3 regions of the Bradyrhizobium sp. Leo78 genome follow, and region 2 is predicted to be linked to each of the others. Evidence: predicted binding sites of a transcription regulator. Region 2 holds the regulator's gene; each other region holds the start of a gene.
The links. The regulator PhoB, encoded in region 2, activates phosphate uptake and scavenging genes when phosphate is short. The targets are predictions, from matches to a motif close to TGTCATNNANCTGTCAT.
Positions count from the first base shown of each region.

Region 1: a site for PhoB is predicted at 1,319-1,335, ahead of AC5ZG1_RS13380 (RNA degradosome polyphosphate kinase). Genes of this name have one in related genera too.
Region 3: a site for PhoB is predicted at 1,239-1,255, ahead of ppk2 (polyphosphate kinase 2). Genes of this name have one in related genera too.

Region 1 is NZ_JCAMOT010000008.1:209,078-211,343, forward strand. It holds gene AC5ZG1_RS13370 (CDP-alcohol phosphatidyltransferase family protein) at 1-516, shown strand, start outside; gene AC5ZG1_RS13375 (P-loop NTPase family protein) at 603-1,289, shown strand; gene AC5ZG1_RS13380 (RNA degradosome polyphosphate kinase) at 1,409-2,266, shown strand, end outside.
Region 2 is NZ_JCAMOT010000010.1:209,482-211,747, reverse strand. It holds gene AC5ZG1_RS16005 (GcrA family cell cycle regulator) at 1-493, shown strand, start outside; gene phoB (phosphate regulon transcriptional regulator PhoB) at 614-1,321, opposite strand; gene phoU (phosphate signaling complex protein PhoU) at 1,438-2,154, opposite strand; gene pstB (phosphate ABC transporter ATP-binding protein PstB) at 2,166-2,266, opposite strand, start outside.
Region 3 is NZ_JCAMOT010000001.1:120,104-122,369, forward strand. It holds gene AC5ZG1_RS00530 (autotransporter outer membrane beta-barrel domain-containing protein) at 1-2, shown strand, start outside; gene ppk2 (polyphosphate kinase 2) at 256-1,176, opposite strand; gene AC5ZG1_RS00540 (fumarylacetoacetate hydrolase family protein) at 1,329-2,266, shown strand, end outside.

The sequences.
Region 1 (2,266 bases), on a different contig from region 2:
GGCCGCATCATTCTGGTGCCGGTCATCGTCTGGGCGATCGTCTCCAGCCAGATGGAAATCGCGTTTGCGATCTTCGTGATTGCCGGCGTCAGCGACGCCGTCGACGGTTTCCTCGCCAAGCGCTTCAACATGACGAGCGAGCTCGGCGCGCTGCTCGATCCGCTGGCCGACAAGGCGCTGCTGGTGTCGATCTATGTGGCGCTCGGGATCTGGGGCGCGGTGCCGCGCTGGCTCGTCATCCTCGTGGTCTCGCGCGACATCATGATCGTAGCGGCTGTGATTGTGTCCTGGCTGTTCGACAAGCCGGTCGAGATAAAACCGCTGATGGTCTCGAAACTTAACACGGGGGCTCAGGTTGCCTTCGCAGCCCTGGTGCTGGCCTCACTCGGTTTCGGTTTCCAGCCAAGGCCTTACGATCTGATCCTGATGGGATTTGTCACCATCTTTACTTTGGTTTCCGTCTCCCTCTATCTCGTGGAGTGGGTGCGGCACATGAGCACGATCGAAGCGCGTTAGAGCGTAAAGAGCGTTTTCGCGCGAAGTGGGCACCGGTTCGCGTAAAGAAAACGCGTCAAGAGAACGGAAGTCCCGGAGAGTTTTGCGTGGCAGGTAGCGTTCACCCTCGTCAGCTTGCGTTGGCGTTGCCACATGCGGAGAGCCTGACCCGCGACGACTTCCTGGAGGGAACGGCGAATGAGGCCGGCCTTGCTCTGATCGAGAGCTGGCCCGACTGGCCGAACCGCATCATGCTGCTGGTCGGCCCCGAAGGATCAGGGAAAAGCCACCTCGCCGCGATCTGGGCCGAGCGGGCCGGCGCGCGCTCGACCGCGGCGCACGCACTGTCGGCCGAGGCCGTGCCGGCGGACCTTGCGACGGGTGCACTCGTGGTCGAAGACCTGAACCCGCACGGCTTCGACGAGCGCGCGATGTTTCACTTGCTCAATCTTGCCCGCCAGGACGAAGCCTTCGTGCTGCTGACCGCTCGCATTCCGCCCTCCGCGTTCGAGATCGAATTGCGCGACCTCCGGTCACGGCTGCGCGCGGTACCGACCGTGTCATTGTTGCCGCCAGACGATCTCTTGTTTCGCGGCCTGATCGTCAAATACTGCACGGACCGACAGATGACCGTAGACGAATCACTGGTGAGCTATCTCGCCAGCCGGATCGAGCGTTCCTACGCCGCCGCCCGCCAGGCGGTGGAGCTGCTCGACAGCGAGGCGCTGCGGCTCGGCCGGCCGGTGACGCGGGCGCTGGCAGCGGAACTGTGGCGCAACGCCTGCTCCCTGTGACTTGACGGCGCGGGCTTCCGGAACGTCAATGTCATCGAAACGTCATCCACTTATCACAGGGTTTGCGTTGGATTTGCTTAAGTGGCTCTGGGCCTGAACTCGAATGGATCGAGAACTTCATGGAATCGGCACAACCTATTGAAGTACAAGAGAAAGAACAGGTTGCTGAAGGGCTGCCGGCGATCGCAACGAGCCCCGAACGCTTCATCAACCGCGAGCTTTCCTGGCTGCATTTCAATCGCCGCGTGCTGGAAGAGGCCGTCAATCCCGGCCACCCCGCGCTCGAGCGGGTGAGATTCCTGTCGATTTCAGCCAATAACCTCGACGAGTTCTTCATGGTCCGCGTCGCCGGTATCAAGGCGCAGGTCCGTGAAGGCATTCCCGAGCGCAGCCCCGACGGGCTGACGCCATCCGAACAGCTCGTCCTGATCAACCAGACCGTCTCCAAGCTCGCCTCCGACCAGCAGGCGATCTGGAGCGACCTGCGCACGATGCTCTCGGAAGTCGGCATCCAGCTCGTCGACGGGCGAGACGCCACCAAGACGGAGCGGGCCTGGATCGAGGATCATTTCCTCCACAGCATCTTCCCGCTGCTGACACCGCTCGCGATCGATCCGGCACATCCCTTCCCGTTCATTCCCAACCTCGGCTTCACGGTGGCGCTGCAATTGTCCCGGATCTCCGACGGCAAGGCGATGAACGCGCTGATCCGCATGCCCGGCAAGATTGACCGCTTCATCCGCATCCCCAGTGAGGGCCGGCTGCGCCTGATCACATTGGAGCAGGCCACCGGCCTCTTCATCGGACGTCTGTTCCCGGGCTACACGGTCATGGGCCAGGGCGCCTTCCGCGTCATCCGCGACTCCGAAATCGAAATCGAGGAAGAAGCCGAAGACCTCGTCCGCACGTTCGAGACCGCGTTGAAGCGACGCCGGCGCGGATCGGTGATCCGGCTGGAGATCGAGGCCAAGATGCCG
Region 2 (2,266 bases):
CGAACGCGTCGAGCAGTTGAAAAAGCTCTGGGAAGGTGGCCTTTCGGCCAGCCAGATCGCTGCGGAACTGGGCAACGTGACCCGCAATGCGGTGATCGGCAAGGTGCACCGGCTCGGCCTCTCGGGCCGCGCCAAGAGTCCTGCTGCAGCCGCGCCGCGGCAGCGCAAGGCGCGTCCCGCACAGCCGATGATGCGCGTGGCACGTCCGGTCTCCCGCGGCAACACCGCGCTCGCCCACGCCTTCGAGGTGGAGGTGGAAGCGGACCCTATCGCCTACGACAATGTCGTACCGATGAGCCAGCGGCTGTCGCTGCTCGAATTGAACGAGGCCACCTGCCACTGGCCGGTCGGCGATCCCTCGAGCCCGGAATTCTTCTTCTGCGGCGGCAAGGCGCTTCCCGGCCTGCCCTATTGCGCGCACCACTCCCGCATCGCCTACCAGCCGGCGGCTGACCGCCGCCGTCCGACGGTCAAGCCGTCACAAGGCAAGTAAGCCGACGACGGATCGTAGCTCGGGTGGAGCGCAGCGCAACCCGGGAACGCTGTATCGGCAGGTCCAAATTTCCCCGGGTTACGCTTTGCTGCACCCGGGCTACGGATTGAGGTCGCCGGTTTACGACTGCTCGGCCTTCGCGAAGCGATCATCGAGCGCGTAGCCCGCGCCGCGGACGGTGCGGATCGGGTCCTGCTCGCGGCCGGGATTGAGCAATTTGCGCAGGCGGCCGATGTGAACGTCGACGGTGCGCTCGTCGATATAGATGTCGCGGCCCCAAACGCTGTCGAGCAGCTGCTCGCGGCTGAACACGCGGCCGGGATGCTCCAGGAAGAACTCCAGCAGGCGATATTCGGTCGGGCCGAGATCGATCGGGCGGCCCGAGCGCGCAACGCGGCGCTTCTCGCGGTCGAGTTCGATGTCGCCATAGGTGAGCACGGTGGCGAGCCGCTCCGGGCTTGCCCGGCGCAACAGGCCCTTCACCCGCGCGAGCAGTTCAGGCACCGAGAACGGCTTGACGATGTAGTCGTCGGCACCGGTCGCCAGCCCCCTCACGCGCTCGCTTTCCTCGCCGCGCGCGGTCAGCATGATGATCGGGAGCTGCTTGGTCTCCGGCCGCGCCCGCAGACGGCGGCACAGCTCGATGCCGGAGAGTCCCGGCAGCATCCAGTCGAGCACGACAAGGTCGGGAATACGTTCCTTGAGCCTTGTGTCCGCATCGTCTCCACGGGCGACCGTTTCGACATCATAGCCTTCTGCATCGAGATTGTAGCGCAACAGCGTCGTCAGCGCTTCTTCGTCTTCGACCACCAGAATGCGTGCGCTCATCGGCTTGGCTTCTCCTATAGCGGGATGACTCTCTGCTTGAATCGTCATCCCACTCTTCCTTTGATGTTTGAGCAGGATCTTGGCGGAAAGCCGGCGTCGACTTTCCGGATGTTGCTCTAGTTGCCCGGAACGGTCGTGGCGAACGTCGTCATATCCCCCTTCGGCCGCTTGTCGGTGATCTGCTGACCCTCGATCATGTAGAAGACCGTTTCCGCGATGTTGGTGGCGTGGTCGCCGATCCGCTCGATATTCTTGGCGCAGAACATCAGGTGGATGCAGAACGAGATGTTGCGCGGATCTTCCATCATGTAGGTGAGGAGCTCGCGGAACAGCGAGGTGCAGATCGCGTCCACCTCCTCGTCGCTCTTCCAGACGTTCATCGCCGCCGGCAGATCGTGCGCGGCATAGGCGTCGAGCACGGACTTGACCTGCGACAGCACGAGGTCGGTCATGTGCTCCAGGCCGCGGATCAACTTCAGCGGCTGGAAGTCGTTCTCCAGCGCGGCGACGCGCTTGCCCATGTTCTTGGCGAGGTCGCCGATCCGCTCGAGGTCGGTCGCCACCCGCATCGCGCCGACGATCTCGCGCAAGTCGACAGCCATCGGCTGGCGGCGGGCGATCGTCAGCACGGCGCGCTCCTCGATCACGCGCTGCAGGCTGTCGATCTCGATGTCGGAAGCGACGACACGCTTGCCGAGCGCGACGTCGCGGCGGATCAGCGCATCGACGGATTCGGTGATCATCCGTTCGACCAGCCCGCCCATCTCTGCGACCAGACGGGTCAGTTCCTGAAGATCGCTGTCGAATGCCTTGGCGGTATGTTCAGAAGCCATGATGTCCCTCCTCAACCAAACCGGCCGGTGATGTAGTCCTGGGTGCGTCGATCGCTCGGCGAGGTGAAGATCTTGCTGGTGTCGTCGAACTCGATCAGTTCGCCCAGATACA
Region 3 (2,266 bases), on a different contig from region 2:
AGCCGTCTACTTGCCTCGCCCCGCTTGCGGGGAGAGGCCGGATCGCATCGACAGATGCGGTCCGGGTGAGGGGCTGTCTCCGCGGATTGGTCTCTTACCGTCTGCGCGGAGGCACCCTCACCCCAACCCTCTCCCCGTAAGAACGGGGAGAGGGAGAAGAGTCGTAGGGTGGGCAAAGCGCAGCGTGCCCACCATCCACGATCGGTGCAAGAAAGGTGGGCACGCTGCGCTTTGCCCACCCTACGACGCCTTCCGTCAGAACGCCGCCGGGACGTACATCTCCGGCGGGACCGGACCGCGATGATAGTCAGGATTGCGGACGCGTGGCGGCAGCACGACCGGGATGTGCTGCACCGATTGATACGGAATCTGGCTGAGCAGATGCGAGATGCAGTTCAGCCGGGCGCGCTTCTTGTCGACGGCATCGACGATCCACCAGGGCGAGTCGGGCAGGTGGGTGTGCTCCAGCATCGTCTCCTTGGCCTTGGTGTACTGCTCCCACCGCGACCGTGCCTCGACGTCCATCGGGCTCAGCTTCCACTGCTTTAGCGGATCCTGGATCCGCATCGTGAAGCGGAATTGCTGCTCGTCATCGGTGATCGAGAACCAGTATTTGATCAGGATGGTGCCGGAGCGGATCAGCATGCGCTCGAACTCCGGCACCGACTTGAAGAATTCCTGGTATTGCTCGTCGGTGCAGAAGCCCATCACGCGCTCCACGCCGGCGCGGTTGTACCAGCTCCGGTCGAACAGCACGATCTCGCCGCCGGCCGGAAGATGCGCGACATAGCGCTGGAAGTACCATTGGGTCCGCTCCCGCTCGCTCGGCGCCGGCAGCGCCGCGACGCGGCAGATGCGCGGGTTGAGGCGCTGGGTGATGCGCTTGATCACGCCGCCCTTGCCGGCGGAGTCACGTCCTTCGAATAGGATCACGACCTTCTTCTTCTCGTGCTGCACCCAGTCCTGCAGCTTCACGAGCTCGCCCTGCAGCCGTAGCAATTCCCGGAAATAGAGCTTGCGATCGAGCACAGGCAGGCCGGCCCGCGCGACGTCGTCGAGATCGTCCAGCCGCGTATCGTCGAGTTCGAGCTCGAGTTCCTCGTCAAGATTGTCGGCGATTTCCTGGTTGATGCGCTCGCGCAGGGCGGCTTCGTCGATCGGAGTGGATGTGGTCATGGAGTGCTATCTCTCGGCTGCTCACAGTCGGGATGTGGAGTGCCGGAATTGACGCTGCTTCTGTGACATCGGGATGACGAGCATCTCTACACTGGCGTCGCAGGCGTGCTAAGAAGCGCCGCTAACAACGAAAAGGGATGGGAGATAGCCCGATGATCACGCTGACTGCCAAAGACATCCTGCCGGAGGACGGCACCAACGGCACGCTGGTCGGGCGCGTCTGGTTGCCGCGGCGCGACGGACCGGCCGTGGTCGCCGTGCGCAGCGACGGTGTGTTCGATGTGACCGCGCGCTTTCCGACTGTCAGCGCATTGTGCGAGGAGAGCGATCCGGCCGCTGCGCTGCGCGCCGTCAAGGGCGAGCCTGTCGGCGACCTCGACAGCATCGTGGCCAACACGCCGCCGGACCGCCGCGATCGGCAAAAGCCGTGGCTGCTCGCGCCGCTCGATCTGCAAGTGTTGAAGGCCGCGGGCGTCACCTTCGCCATTTCGATGCTGGAGCGCGTGATCGAGGAGCGGGCGCGCGGCAATCCCGCTTCCGCCGAGGCCATCCGCAAGGAGGTGGTGCGGCTGGTCGGCGACGATCTCTCCAAGCTCAAGCCCGGATCGGAGGAGGCGATGCGGCTGAAGCAGGTGCTGATCGAGCAGCAGGCCTGGAGCCAGTATCTGGAAGTCGGCATCGGCCCCGATGCGGAGGTGTTCACCAAGGCGCCGGTGTTGTCCTCGGTCGGCACCGGCATGGATGCCGGCCTGCATCCGAAATCGACCTGGAACAATCCGGAGCCGGAGGTTGTGCTTATCGTCTCGAGCCGCGGCAACATCGTCGGCGCCACGCTCGGCAACGACGTCAACCTGCGCGACTTTGAGGGCCGCTCGGCGCTGCTATTGTCCAAGGCCAAGGACAACAATGCCTCCTGCGCGGTCGGCCCGCTGCTCCGCCTGTTCGATGCCAGCTTTTCGCTCGGCCATGTCCGCAACATGGATGTCGGCCTGACCGTGAACGGAGCGGATGGTTTCGTCCTCGATGGCCACTCGTCGATCAGCAAGATCAGCCGCGATCCGACCGACCTCGTGGCGCAGACCATCGGACC